2 regions of the Methylobacterium sp. WL69 genome follow, and region 2 is predicted to be linked to the other one. Evidence: riboswitches for the same ligand, from Rfam matches in the RefSeq annotation. Region 2 holds a riboswitch; the other holds the start of a gene.
What was found. A riboswitch is a leader RNA that binds a small molecule or an ion and turns the genes downstream of it on or off. The one in region 2 is predicted to bind thiamine pyrophosphate.

Region 1: another riboswitch for thiamine pyrophosphate. It lies ahead of thiC (phosphomethylpyrimidine synthase ThiC); the one in region 2 lies ahead of thiO (glycine oxidase ThiO).

Annotation. Positions count from the first base shown of each region.
Region 1 covers NZ_VRUZ01000079.1:12,201-19,248, forward strand. The annotation lists gene FV218_RS17580 (gamma-glutamyl-gamma-aminobutyrate hydrolase family protein) at 1-15, shown strand, start outside; gene FV218_RS17585 (acyltransferase family protein) at 25-1,107, opposite strand; gene FV218_RS17590 (hypothetical protein) at 1,246-1,620, opposite strand; gene FV218_RS17595 (alpha/beta hydrolase) at 1,631-2,458, opposite strand; gene FV218_RS17600 (site-2 protease family protein) at 2,632-3,405, shown strand; gene FV218_RS17605 (hypothetical protein) at 3,486-3,740, shown strand; gene FV218_RS17610 (BA14K family protein) at 4,034-4,765, opposite strand; TPP riboswitch at 4,947-5,055, shown strand; gene thiC (phosphomethylpyrimidine synthase ThiC) at 5,132-7,024, shown strand.
Region 2 covers NZ_VRUZ01000003.1:86,902-93,949, reverse strand. The annotation lists gene rpoD (RNA polymerase sigma factor RpoD) at 34-2,034, shown strand; gene FV218_RS01985 (adenylate/guanylate cyclase domain-containing protein) at 2,132-3,382, shown strand; TPP riboswitch at 3,430-3,559, shown strand; gene thiO (glycine oxidase ThiO) at 3,653-4,840, shown strand; gene thiS (sulfur carrier protein ThiS) at 4,837-5,049, shown strand; gene FV218_RS01970 (thiazole synthase) at 5,054-5,845, shown strand; gene FV218_RS01965 (thiamine phosphate synthase) at 6,064-6,675, shown strand; gene FV218_RS01960 (hypothetical protein) at 6,889-7,048, opposite strand, start outside.

The DNA of each region.
Region 1 (7,048 bases), on a different contig from region 2:
CGGGCCGCGGCCTGAGACGGCGCGTCAGGCCGGGGTCAGCACCGGCCGGGCCGGGGCGCGGGCGTCGGCGATGTGGAACGCGGCCGGGCGGCGGAACAGGAACGACAGCCGGGTGTGCCGGACCATGCGCTCGAGGCCGAGGGGCGCCAGGATGGCGACGAGGGTGACGACGAGGCTGGCCCAGCCGACATCGGTGATCGCCCCGGTCTTGACGATGACGGTCCGGGAGAGTGCCATGGGCAGGAAGAAGCCGAGATAGATCGCGATGGAGCGGCTGCCGCAGGCGCGGAGCGCCGCCGTCACCGGGCCGCCGGCCCGGGTCAGCAGGGACGCGCCGGCCACGATGGCCATGGCCCCGACGCCGCCGAGGACGAGGCTGAGGCCCGGCAGGCTGGCGAGGGTCGGGTAGGCGGCGGTGCCGGACGGCGTGAAGGCCAGCACGCCCTCGACCACGGCCCAGAGGGCGAGCCCCGCCAGGGCCGCACGCGGATGGGCCCGCACCAGGGTGGCGAACCCAAAGATCCGCTCGGCGAACAGGTAGCCGACGACGAACCAGACGTAGCGGGCGCAGAACTCCTCCAGGAGGTAGATGTCCGTCCGCACCGGCACGACCTGCAGCAGGGCGGCGCCGCCCAGGAGCAGGGGCCACGGCACCCGCCGCAGGAGCTTCGTCACCACGGAGAACACCGCCAGCAGGTAGATGAACCACAGGCTCGAATACGGCTCGACCAGCGCCAGGGCGAGGTGCTGCGCGAAGGCGCCCGGTCCGGCCCCGTCCGTGATGGCGCCGTACTTGGTGAGCGACTGGATCACCACCCACAGGAGATAGAAGTAGGCGAAGTGGACCACCCGGCGGTCGGCGAACAGGCGCCAGTCGCGGTCGATCACCCGGCCGAGGAACAGGCCCGACAGCAGGAAGAAGTCGGGGATGCGGAACGGCTTGGCGAACGCCACCACGTGGTGGAGGAAGCCCTCGCTCCCGAGCCCCGCCGCGCCCATGGCCTCGCCGGTGCCGAGGGTGGAATGCATCATCACCACGAGGACGATGCACAGGCCCTTGGCGACATCGACCCAGGCGAGCCGCCCCGCGCCTGCCCCTTGCTCCATGATCCCCGTGCTCCCGCCACTGGTCCGGGCGCGAGTGTGGCGGCGGAGTCGTAAAGGGGCGGATACCGGGCCGGGGGAGGCGCCGAGCCGCGTCGGATCGTGGCGAAGGCCGGGTTAAGCGGATCGCCGCAAGACCGATCAGGACGGCTCGCGCCGGCCGGCCCTGCGGGTGCGGGTCATGCGGGTGGCCGCGTGGAAATCGTCGGGCTTCGTCCGCACCCAGGCGAGGAAGCTCGCGAGGTCGGGGTCCTGGCGCAGGGCGTCGGTGTCGGCGAGGCGCCGGGCGATCTCGGCCTCGCTGTAGCGGGCGTGGATGGCCGAATGGCAGATCTGGTGCAGGCGCACGGTGCCGGCCTTCGCGCCGCCCTTCAGCTTCGGGGTGAGGTGGTGCAGGCTCGACTTGGCGCGGGGCGGGATCGGGCGCTCGCACAGGGGGCAGATCACCGGCGCGTGGGCGGCCGGCCCGTGGATGTCCGGATCGTCCGCGCGCCAGCGCCGTTCCCGTCGTCCCATCCCTGTCCCCTCAAGGCGCCGCGAGGGCGGCGGCCGGCCGGACGAGGGCGTCCCGGAACGCCGTCTGCGCCGCCCCGTCGCGCGCGCCGAGGATCGACACGTGGTCGCCGGCGATGGCCTCCAGGCGGGCGCGGGGGCCGGCGAGGGCGGCGAGGCGCCGCGCCAGCGTCACGGGGATCACCCCGTCCTGCAGGCCGTGCACCACGAAGACCGGGCCGGTCGTCCCGGCGATGCGCCGGTCCGAGCGGTAGGTGTCCCGCAGGAACAGCCGGGGCACGAGGGGGTAGCGCAGGCCGACGAGGCGACGCAGGGAATCGAACGGCGCTTCGAGGTAGAGGCCGAGATGGGGCCGGCGCGCCGCCACCGCCACCGCCACGGCCGCCCCGAGGGAATGGCCGTGGAGCAGGATCGGCGCCCCCGGCGCCCAGGCCGCGGCGGCGTCGTGGGCGGCGAGGCCGTCCCGGATGAGGCCGTCCTCGCTCGGGTGTCCCGTCGAGCCCGGATAGCCGCGATACGCGATGGCGAGGACGCCCCAGCCCGCCGGTCCCCAGGGCCCCCCGGTGAAGCGCACGGCCGCGGATTCGGGAGCCGAGGCGTTGCCGTGGAAGCTCAGCACCACGCCGCCGCCGGGCGCGGGCGGGCGCCAGTAGCCGAGGAGGCGCTCCCCGTCCGGCGTCGTCAGCGTCACCGCCGCCGTTCCGCCGGGGGCGGGCCGCGCCTCCCCCTCGGCGTGCCGCGAAAAGTAGGCGCCGGGGTAGATCAGGTGGCGCTGGAACGCCACGAGGGCGCCCAGGAGGGCGGCGGGGAGACCGAGGACGGCGAACAGCAGCAGGCGCATGCGGACCTTGTGGCGGCGGGCTTCGGGTCTCGGAGGGGGCGGTCTCGGCGGGGTTCCGGCGCGTCGGGCTCCGCCGGAGAGCTAGGGGCTGGACTTCTGCGTGTCACCAGCGATGTTGCGTCGCGCCGTCCGGGCGTGGGCCGCCGGCGGCCCGCGGTGGCGCGGGGACCGGGATGCAGCGGACAACATCGCGGGAGACCGCCGGCCGGACGGACCCGGGCCTCAGCGCCAACTTCCTCCTCGTCGCGTTCCTCGTGTGCGGCCTTGGCTTCGCCATCGGCGGCGGCCTCGTCGAGGGCTCGGGGGCGGCCTTCGCGTTCGTGATGACGTTTTGGGTCCTCGGCCTGTGCCTGCACGAGTTCGGCCATGCCTGCGTCGCCTGGTGGGGCGGCGATGCCGGGGTGCCGGCGAGCGGCTATCTCAGCCTCGATCCGCTGCGCTACGGCGATCCGCTGGCCTCGATCGTGCTGCCCGTGGTCTTCACGATTCTCGGCGGCATCGGCTTTCCGGGCGGTGCGGTGCGCCTCGATTCCGGGGCCCTGCGCGGCCGGATCTGGCCGACGGCCGTGGCCCTGGCCGGGCCGGCCATGACCCTCGCGTGCCTCTTCGGCCTCGTGGTCCTCTATCACCTGGCCGACGCGGACTCGACGGCCCTGCGGGCGGTGCTGGCCGTCACGGCCCTGTTCCAGGGCACGGCCCTCGTCCTCAACCTCATGCCGATCCCGGGGCTCGACGGCTACAACGCCCTGCGGCCGTGGCTGCCCGGTTCGTGGCAGGCGGTGGGGGATGCGGGCGCCCGCCATGCCGGCCTCGTGCTCACCGCCCTGTTCCTGTTCTCCGGCGCCTTCAGCCGGACCCTGTTCCGCGTCAGCCTGCGCCTCGTCGCCGAGGTCGGAATCCATCCGGCCGACGTCGTCGCCGGCTACCGCCTGATCCGCCTCTGGTAGGGCGCTTCGGGTGAGGGCCCTTCGGGTTTCGTGGTAAGGCGAGCCATGTCCGGAGGCGATCCCGCCCGGCGGAGACCGCGATGGCCCTCAAGACGACGTTCCTGGTGCAGACCTTCGTGATCAAGCGCAAACGCCTCGTGCCGGGCGACCGCGAGGTCGCGCCGACGGAGAGCGGCGCCCTCAAGAAGGCGGAGGCCATGGCGGCGCGCTTCCCCGGCACCGCCGCCATCAAGGTGGTCGCCGACGACGAGACCGGCGAGCTCGAGAGCGCCGGCATCCTGGCCCAGTTCGGCGAGGTGCCCGACGACTTCGCCGAGAGCCTCCAGGGCTCCTGACACGGTTTCCGCCTCTTCAGTTCGTTGATGCGGTGAAACGCGGGTCCCTTCTCCTGGAAGGCTAAGGCATTCACACATCTCGAGGGCAGCGCGGGTCCCCTCTCCTGGAAGGAGAGGGACAGGGTGAGGTGTGTGACCTGTCCGGAGAGTTCGCACACCTCACCCCAACCCTCTCCTTCCAGGAGAGGGAGCCTGTTGCGCCCGTTCGCTCCGAAGTGATCAATCGGAACTAGTATGACACGAAAAAAGGCCCCGGCGCGGTACGCCGGGGCCCTTCTCAGATCGACGCGGTGTTACTGCGGGCAGGCGTGGCGGCGGCCGTCATTGCCCAGGTAGGTGCCCGAGCGCTGGTCGTAGGACCGGAAGCGCTGGATGCAGTAGGCGACGTCGCCGCCCTGGGGGGCGACCTGGGTCTCGACGTAGCCGGCCGGGGCATAGCCGCCGCCGTAGGCACCGTAGCCGGCGCCGTAGCCGCCGCCACCGTAGCCGCCGCCGTAATAGGCCGGCGCGTAGCCGCCGCCGTAGTAATCGTCACCGTAGAAGCCGCTGCCGAGGCCGTAGCCGATGCCGGCTCCGGCGAGCCCCAGGCCGACGCCGAGGCCGATCCCGCCGTAGCCGCGACGATAGCCGTAGCCGCCGCGGTTGCCGGCGAACCCGCCGCGATAGCCGCCGCGGTTGAACCCGCCGTAACCGCCGCGATTGCCGCCGAAGGCCGTCCCGTTGCCGAAGCCCGCCGCCGTCAGGCCGCGTCCGCCGCCGAAGCCGCGACCCGCGAGACCCTGGCCGCCGCCGAAGCCGCGTCCGCCGAGACCCTGACCGCCGAAGCCGCCACGGAAGCCGCCGCCGGCCATGCCGCCGCGGAACCCGCCGCCACCGCCGCCGAAGCCACGGCCGCCGCCGCCGAAGCCGCCCATGTGGCCACCGCCGCCGCCACGGAATCCGCCGCCGCCGCGGGCATCGGCGGAGGCGGGAATGAGGATGAGGGCACCGACCATGGCGGCCGATGCGAGAAGGATGCGATTCATGTCGGGTTTCCTATGGCTTAGGCCATTCATGAAAAGCGAACGCGCCCCGGAGCCCGAAGGTCCATGCTTGGCCGGACGGTGCGTCGTCGGGTCCCCCGGCCTTCGGAACCGGGACCCGACATCGGGCCGTGTGCGGGACCGATGCAAAGATTGACAAACCCGCGTCCACGCACGAGGCTGGAACGATTCCGAGGGGGGCTCCGAGACCGGGGGCTGAGATTGGGCGCGCCGCCCTGACCCTTGAACCTGATCCGGTTCGTACCGGCGGAGGGACGGGAATCGTTTGGCCGCGCTGTCTCGCGGTCTCCCCAACCTGACGCCGTTCCTGACGAATCCGGGTCGCCTCCAACGCCAGGAGCACGCCCGATGAACAAGCCCGTTTTGCCGAAGGACCTTCCCAAGGGCTCGCCCCAGGCGGTGACCACCGGCCCGATCATGGGCTCGCGCAAGGTCTATGCGGCGGTGGCCGGGCATGACGACATCCGGGTGCCCTTTCGCGAAGTGACCCTGAGCGACCCCAAGGAAGCGCCGGTGCGGGTCTACGATCCGTCGGGCCCCTACACCCAGACGGATGCGGCCATCGACCTCAACGCCGGCCTGCCGCTGATCCGCGATCCGTGGATCGCGAAGCGCGGCTACGCCACGGTGACGCCCCGCGCCGTCAAGCCCGAGGACAACGGCTTCGTGCCGGAGGACAAGCTCGTGGCGCCGTGTCCGGCGACCCGCCAGATCCGCAAGGCCGGCCCCGGCCAGATGGTGACGCAGTACGAGTTCGCGAAGGCCGGGATCATCACCGAGGAGATGATCTACGTCGCCCACCGCGAAAACCTCGCCCGCGAGACCATGCTGGAGGGGGCGCAGGCGGCGCTGAGCGACGGCAACAGCTTCGGCGCGGCGCTGCCGGCCTTCATCACCCCCGAATTCGTCCGCGAGGAAATCGCGCGGGGCCGGGCCATCATCCCGGCCAACATCAACCACCCCGAAGTCGAGCCGATGGCCATCGGCCGCAACTTCCTCGTCAAGATCAACGCCAACATCGGCAACTCGGCCGTGACCTCGTCGGCGGCCGAAGAGGTGGAAAAACTGGTCTGGGCGACCCGCTGGGGCGCCGACACGGTGATGGACCTGTCCACCGGCCGCAACATCCACAACATCCGCTCGTGGATCATCCGCAACTCGCCCGTGCCCATCGGCACGGTGCCGATCTATCAGGCCCTGGAGAAGGTCGGCGGCGATCCCCTGAAGCTCGACTGGGAAGTCTTCAAGGACACCCTCATCGAGCAGGCCGAACAGGGCATCGACTACTTCACCATCCATGCCGGCGTGCGCCTCGCCCACGTGCCGCTCACCGCGCGCCGGGTCACCGGCATCGTCTCCCGCGGCGGCTCGATCATGGCGCGCTGGTGCCTCGCCGGGCACCGCGAATCGTTCCTCTACGAGCGCTTCGACGAGATCTGCGACATCATGCGGGCCTACGACGTCTCGTTCTCCCTGGGCGACGGCCTGCGCCCCGGCTCCATCGCCGACGCCAACGACGCCGCCCAGTTCGCCGAGCTGGAGACCCTGGGCGAGCTGACGAAGATCGCCTGGGACAAGGGCTGCCAGACCATGATCGAGGGCCCCGGCCACGTGCCGATGCACAAGATCAAGGTGAACATGGAAAAGCAGCTCGAGGAGTGCGGCGAGGCGCCGTTCTACACCCTAGGGCCCCTGACCACGGACATCGCCCCGGGCTACGACCACATCACGTCCGGCATCGGCGCCGCCATGATCGGCTGGTTCGGCTGCGCCATGCTCTGCTACGTTACGCCGAAGGAGCATCTCGGCCTGCCCAACCGCGACGACGTCAAGGAAGGCGTAATCACCTACAAGATCGCCGCCCACGCCGCCGACCTCGCCAAGGGCCATCCGGCGGCGCAGCTGCGCGACGACGCCCTCTCCCGCGCCCGGTTCGACTTCCGCTGGGAGGACCAGTTCAACCTGTCCCTCGATCCCGACACGGCGCGGGCCTACCACGACGAAACCATGCCGAAGGACGCCCACAAGGTCGCCCATTTCTGCTCCATGTGCGGCCCGAAATTCTGCTCCATGAAGATCACCCAGGACTTGCGCGCCGAGGTGCTCGCCATGGAGGCGGCCGGTCAGGTGCTCGGCGAGGCCACCCCCATGAGCCAGGCGGAACGCGAGGCCGGCATGGCGGCCAAATCCGCCGAGTTCCAGGCCGAGGGCGGCAAGCTCTACGTCGACGCGGCGGAGTAGAACGGGGCCTCCGCAGGGGGCCGA
Region 2 (7,048 bases):
GCGCGACATTGCCACGACAACCATAGGCGGACCATGGCGACGAAGGCAACGGAACGGGACGAGACCGATGCTGCCCCCGAGGCACAGACGGACGGGCCGCTCCTCGATCTGACGGATGCCTCCGTCAAGCGGATGGTGAAGCTCGCCAAGAAGCGCGGCTACATCACCTACGAGGAGATCAACGAGGTCCTGCCCGACGGCCAGTCCGACCCCGACCAGATCGAGGACGTGCTGTCCCAGCTCTCCGAGATGGGCATCAACGTCGTCGAGGCGGAGGAGACCGAGGAGACCGCCGGCGAAGCCAAGCCCAACGGCGAGGCGTCCGAGGACGAGGACGGCGCGGAGGGGACCGAGGTCGCCGAGATCGCGCCGACCAAGGCCCCGGCCGTGCGCGAGACCACCACCAAGGAGCCCACCGACCGCACGGACGATCCCGTGCGCATGTACCTGCGCGAGATGGGCTCCGTCGAGCTCCTGTCGCGCGAGGGCGAGATCGCCATCGCCAAGCGCATCGAGGCGGGCCGCGAGGCGATGATCGCCGGCCTGTGCGAGAGCCCGCTGACCTTCCAGGCCATCATCATCTGGCGCGACGAGCTCGTCGACGGACGGGTGCTCCTGCGCGAGATCATCGATCTCGAGGCCACCTATGCCGGCCCCGACGCCAAGAACGCGATGCAGATCGCGGAGGGCGGCGAGGAGACCGAGGAGGCCGAGGCCGAGACCCCGGCGGCGCCCGAGGGCGACGACGAGGACGACATGGAGAACAACGTCTCCCTGGCGGCCATGGAGACCGAGATCAAGCCGCGCGTCCTCGAGACGTTCGACAACATCGCCAACAACTACAAGAAGCTGCGCAAGCTCCAGAGCGAGCATGCCGAGCTGAAGGCTTCGGGCGGCACACAGACCGACGCCCAGGCGCGCAAGCGCGAGGAGCTCAAGGACATCGTCGTCACCGACGTGAAGTCGCTGTCCCTCAATGCCAACCGCATCGAGGCCCTGGTCGAGCAGCTCTACGACATCAACAAGCGCCTCATCTCGCATGAGGGCCGCCTGATGCGCTACGCCGAGACCCACGGCGTCGCCCGCGACGAGTTCCTGCGCCATTACCAGGGCTGGGAGCTCGATCCGAACTGGATGGAGCGCGTCGGCAGCCTCGGCGGCCGCGGCTGGAAGAACCTCGTCGAGAAGGGCCAGAAGGAGGTCGTCCGCCTGCGCGAGCAGATCCTGACGCTCGCCTCCGAAACCGGCCTCGAAATCGGCGAATATCGCAAGATCGTCAACATGGTCCAGAAGGGCGAGCGCGAAGCCCGTCAGGCCAAGAAGGAGATGATTGAGGCGAACCTCCGCCTCGTGATCTCCATCGCCAAGAAGTACACCAACCGCGGCCTGCAGTTCCTCGACCTGATCCAGGAGGGCAACATCGGCCTGATGAAGGCCGTCGACAAGTTCGAGTACCGCCGCGGCTACAAGTTCTCGACCTACGCCACGTGGTGGATCCGTCAGGCCATCACCCGCTCGATCGCGGATCAGGCGCGGACCATCCGCATCCCGGTGCACATGATCGAGACGATCAACAAGATCGTCCGGACGTCTCGCCAGATGCTGCACGAGATCGGCCGCGAGCCGACCCCGGAGGAGCTGGCCGAGAAGCTGGCCATGCCGCTCGAAAAGGTCCGAAAGGTCCTGAAGATCGCCAAGGAGCCGATCTCCCTCGAAACCCCGATCGGCGACGAGGAGGATTCGCACCTCGGCGACTTCATCGAGGACAAGAACGTCGTCCTGCCCATCGACGCGGCGATCCAATCGAACCTGCGCGAGACCACGACGCGCGTCCTCGCGTCGCTGACCCCTCGCGAAGAGCGCGTGCTGCGCATGCGCTTCGGCATCGGCATGAACACCGACCACACCCTCGAAGAGGTCGGCCAGCAATTCTCGGTGACCCGCGAGCGCATCCGCCAGATCGAGGCGAAGGCCCTGCGCAAGCTCAAGCACCCGAGCCGGTCGCGCAAGCTCCGGAGCTTCCTCGACAACTGAGCGCGAACAAGATCCGGTGGCGCGAGGGCGCCGCCGGCTCGGGGGCGATGCCGACAGTCCGGTTGCCCGATCCGGCCCCGTAATCCAGCCAGGCGCCATGCTCGATCGAGGCCCACCCCAGTCGCCGCCCACCGCCGAAGCCGACGGGTCGGAAGCGAACGACGTGCCGTTCGGCGCCCTGCAGCAATGCGTGGCCCTGCGCGACTGGCTGCTGAGCGAGGGCGCGCGGATGCCCAACGCCGAGGACCTGCTGGCGGGGCTGGCCGAGCGCCTCATCGACCTCGGCGTGCCGGTGGACCGGGCGACCACGGCCATCGACGCCCTGCATTCCGAGTATTCCGGCGTCGGCCGGTTCTGGACCCGGGAATCGGGCTCGACGGTGCGGCTGTTTCCGCACGGCGACGCCTCCGACAAGGCCTACCGCGAGAGCCCGTTCCAGACGGTCCACGAGACCGGGGAATGGCTGATCCTCGATCTCGCCGAGACGGAGTCCGACGCCTACGCGGTGATCCCCGACCTCAAGGCCGGGGGCTACCGCCACTACATCGTGGCACCCCTGTTCTTCACCAACGGCACCCGCAACGGCATCACCTTCGCCACCCGGAGCGAGGACGGTTTTCGCGATGAGGACGTGGCGATCCTGCGCTTCGTCATCCCGACGCTGGCCGCCGTGATGGAGATGCGCAGCATCAACAAGCAGCTCGACCACGTGCTCCGGATCTATGTCGGCGACGAGCCGCACAAGGCGATCCTGGCCGGCTCGATCCGGCGCGGCCACGTCCAGCGCATCCGCTCGGCGATCTTCTTCGCCGACATGCGCGACTACACCCGCATCTCCGCCGAGATGACCCCGGAGGAGGCGGTGGACCTCCTGAACATCTTCTTCGACTGCCTCGTGCCGGCCATCGAGCGCGAGGGCGGCGAGGTGCTGAAGTACCTCGGCGACGGCCTGCTGGCGATCTTTCGCGAGCGCGGCGACGACCTCGGCGGCGCGGCCAAGGGGGCCCTCACGGCGGCCCAGAGCGCGCTGGCGGCCCTCGACGAGGCCAACGGCCTCGGGCGCTTTGCCCAGCCCGTGGCGGCGGGCATCGCGCTCCACCACGGCGAGGCCGCCTACGGCAACGTCGGCTCCGGTGCGCGCCTCGACTTCACGGTCATCGGCCGCGACGTGAACCTCGCCAGCCGCCTCGCCCGCCTCAACCGGACGCTGGGCGAACCCCTGCTGATGTCGAAGCCCTTCGTCGACTTCCTGTGGGGCGATCCGGTGCCCCTCGGCGCCCACACCCTCGACGGCTTCGCCGAGCCCATGCGCGTGTTCCGCCCCGGACGCGCCCCCGCGACGGTCTGACAAGGCCGACGGGGTGTTGACCGGAGCGCCGTCCCGGCCCACATCGGGGGTGTTCCAGGGAGATCCCCGGCAAGGGGCTGAGAAACCGATGAGTCGTCCCTTGGCGGGCGGCGGCGCGGAAATCCTTCGAACCTGAACCGGTTCATACCGGCGTAGGGATTGGACCGCCGTGTTTTTTCAAAGCCCGGCACGCGCCTCGCGAGGCGCACAGGCCCACTGTCTCTGCGTCGCGTCGCGGAGGTTGTCTTGGAGCCGAACCCCACCCGACCCATCGATCTCAGGCGTTCGCCCGCCACGCCGCGGGCGCCGTCGGCCCTGCCGGCACGGAGCGATGTCGCCATCGTCGGCGGCGGCCTCATCGGCCTGTCCATGGCCTGGCGCCTCGCGCAAGGCGGCCGGTCCGTCACCGTCGTCGAGCGCGAGACCGTGGGCGCGGGGGCGAGTCTCGCCGCCACCGGCATGCTGGCCCCGGCCGCCGAGCACGAGCCCGGTTCCGATCCCCTGCTGCCCCTGGCGCTCGAGAGCCTGTCGCGCTGGCCGGGATTCCGCGACGACCTCCAGGCGGCGTCCGGCGTCGACATCGACTACCGGCAGGAGGGCACCCTGGTCCTCGCCATCGGCCGCGACGAGGTCGACCGCCTGCGGTTTCGCCACGACCTGCAGATCCGCTCGGGGCTGGACGCCACCTGGCTCAGCGGCCCGCAGGTGCGCGCCCGCGAGCCGGCCCTGCGCCCAGCCGTCACCGCCGGCCTGTTCTGCCCCCGCGACCATCAGGTCGATCCGAGCCGGGTCATGGCCGCCCTGATCCGGGCCTGCGTGGCGGCGGGCGTCACCATCGTCGAGGCCTGCCCCGTCGAGGCCCTGGACTGGGAAGACGGCCGGGTCACCGGACTCTCCACCGGACAGGGCCGGATCGCGGCCGGGACCGTCATCCTCGCCGCCGGGGCCTGGAGCGGGCAGGCGGGCCTCCTGCCCGAGGCCCTCGCCCTGCCGGTTCGGCCCCTGAAAGGCCAGTCCCTGGCCCTGCGCACCACGGCCCGCACCGGCACGCTCAGCCACATGGTCTGGACCGAGCAGGTCCACATGGCGCCCAAAAGCGACGGCCACCTCATCGTCGGGGCGACGGTGGAGGATTGCGGCTTCACCCCCGGCGTCACGGCGGGCGGGCTCTACGCCCTGCTGGAGGGCGCCCGGCGCGTCCTGCCCGGCATCGAGGAGATGGCGGTGGAGGCCGTGTGGAGCGGCTACCGCCCGACCTCCGACGACGATGCCCCGATCATCGACACCCTGGCCCCCGGCCTCGTCGTGGCGACGGGCCACCACCGCAACGGCTACCTCCTGGCACCCGCCACCGCCGACGCCGTGGCGGCCCTGCTGACGGAGGGCGCCTTGCCGGACTACGCCCGCGCCTTCGGCCGCGCCCGCTTCGCCCCGGTGTCAAAGAGGGCGACCGCATGAAGCTCACCCTCAACGGCCAGCCCCACGAGAGCGCGGCCGAAACTCTCGACGCCCTGTTCCGGATCGAGGCCGAGGAGACCGGCATCGCGAGCCCGCAGGGCATCGCCATCGCCCTCAACGGCGCGGTGATCCGCCGCCGGGACTGGGAAGCGACGCAACTGGCAGAGGGCGACCGGGTCGAGATCGTCCGCGCCATGCAGGGAGGCTGACACCATGACCGAACCCCACGACGACCGGCACCACGACCCCCTGATCATCGCCGGCATCACCCTGGGCTCCCGCCTGTTCATCGGCACGGCCGGCTACCCGACGCAGACGATCATGGCCGAATCCGTGGCGGCGTCGGGCGCCGAGGTGGTCACCGCCTCCATCCGCCGGGTCTCGCTGCAGGGCCACGGCTCGGACACGGTCAGCAAGCTGAAGGGCTACCGCTTCCTGCCCAACACCGCCGGCTGCGAGACGGCCCGCGACGCGATCATGACGGCCGAACTCGCCCGCGAGGCCCTCGACACCACCTGGGTCAAGGTCGAGGTCATCGGCGACCGCGAGACCCTGTACCCGGACGTCGCCGAGCTGCTCGAGGCCTGCCGCCACCTCGTGGACGACGGGTTCACGGTGCTGCCCTACTGCAACGACGATCCGGTGGTCTGCCAGCGCCTCGCCGACATCGGCTGCGCCGCCGTGATGCCCATGGGGTCGCTCATCGGGTCGGGCATGGGGGTCGCGAACCCCGCCAACCTCGAACTGATCTGCCGGCGCTCACCCGTGCCCGTCATCGTCGATGCCGGCATCGGCACGGCGTCCGACGCCGTCATCGCCATGGAGCTCGGAGCGGCGGGCTGCCTTCTCAACACGGCGGTGGCCAAAGCCGACGACCCCGTGCGCATGGCCCGCGCCATGGGTCTCGCCGTGGAAGCGGGCCGCCTCGCGCATCGGGCCGGTCGCATCCCGCGGCGGGGCCGGGCGGAACCGTCGAGCCCGCAGCTCGGCCTCGTCGGCTCGTGAGGGCGCTGCCGTCGCCGCTCCTGGTGGTGACGGACCGGGCATCCTTCGGGTCGCTCGACAATGCGGCCGGTCTCGGGCGCGGGTCCCCTCTCCTGAAAGGAGAGGGACAGGGTGAGGTGTGTGAGTTTTTCGGAGATGTCCCACACCTCACCCCAGCCCTCTCCTTCCAGGAGAGGGGGCCGGTCGCGACCGACACCGAACGTCCGGCCGGTCACCCGATGGAGGGGCCGCCGACAAGGGACCCCTGTGGCCCGTCCGGACTTGCCCTCGCCGCCCGCGTCGATGCCCTTCTCGCGGGCGGGGCGCGCTGGGTGTGGTTCCGCGAGCGCGATCTGGCGCCGGGCCCGCGCGAGACACTGGCCCGTGCGGTGTTGGCGCGGGTACGCGCCCGGGGGGGCGTCCTCAGTCTCGGAGGCGACGCGGCACTCGCCGCCGCACTCGGCGCGGACGGCGTCCACCTGCCCGGTGGGGCGACACCGGCCGACATGACGGAGGCGCGCCGCCGCCTGCCCGCGGGTCTGATCGGAGTTTCCGCACACACCATCGGAGACGTCGAGGCGGCCGCCCGGCACGGCGCGGACTACGCCACCCTGAGCCCGATCTTCGCGACGCCGAGCAAGCCCGGCTACGGCCCCGCCCTGGGGCCGGAGGCCTTGCGGGCGGCGAGTCGCCACGGCCTGCCGGTCATCGCCCTGGGGGGCATCACACGCGAGGGGGTCCGGCCATGCCGGGTGGCGGGGGCCGCCGGGATCGCCGTCATGGGCGGCCTGATGCGCGGCGGCGACCCCGCCGGCGACGTGCGCACGCTTCTCGACGCCTGGAGGACGTAAAGCGGCGCTGGAAACCAACTCCCCCCTCGGGCTGTAGGATTCACACAACTGCGAATGAACCGATCCCGTGCAGCGGCAGGCATCCGCATGCGGGCGGGAGGCGCACCGGGGCTCCCTCTCCTGGAAGGAGAGGGGACCTGCGCTGCCCGCGGGATGTGTGAAGGCCGTAGCCCCCTCGGGAGAGGGCTGAACGCGCTGCGAAACGCCGAAAAACTACTTCGGGTCGGCCGCCGGGCCGTAGGGCGGGCGCGGGATCGCCCGGTGGGCGGCGCGCAGGGCCGCCGACCAGCGCTCGCGCAGGTCGTGAAAATAGCCTTCGCCCGCTTCGATGCGGTGGTTGACCTCGAGGGTGAGGGCGTCGCGGCGCACAAGC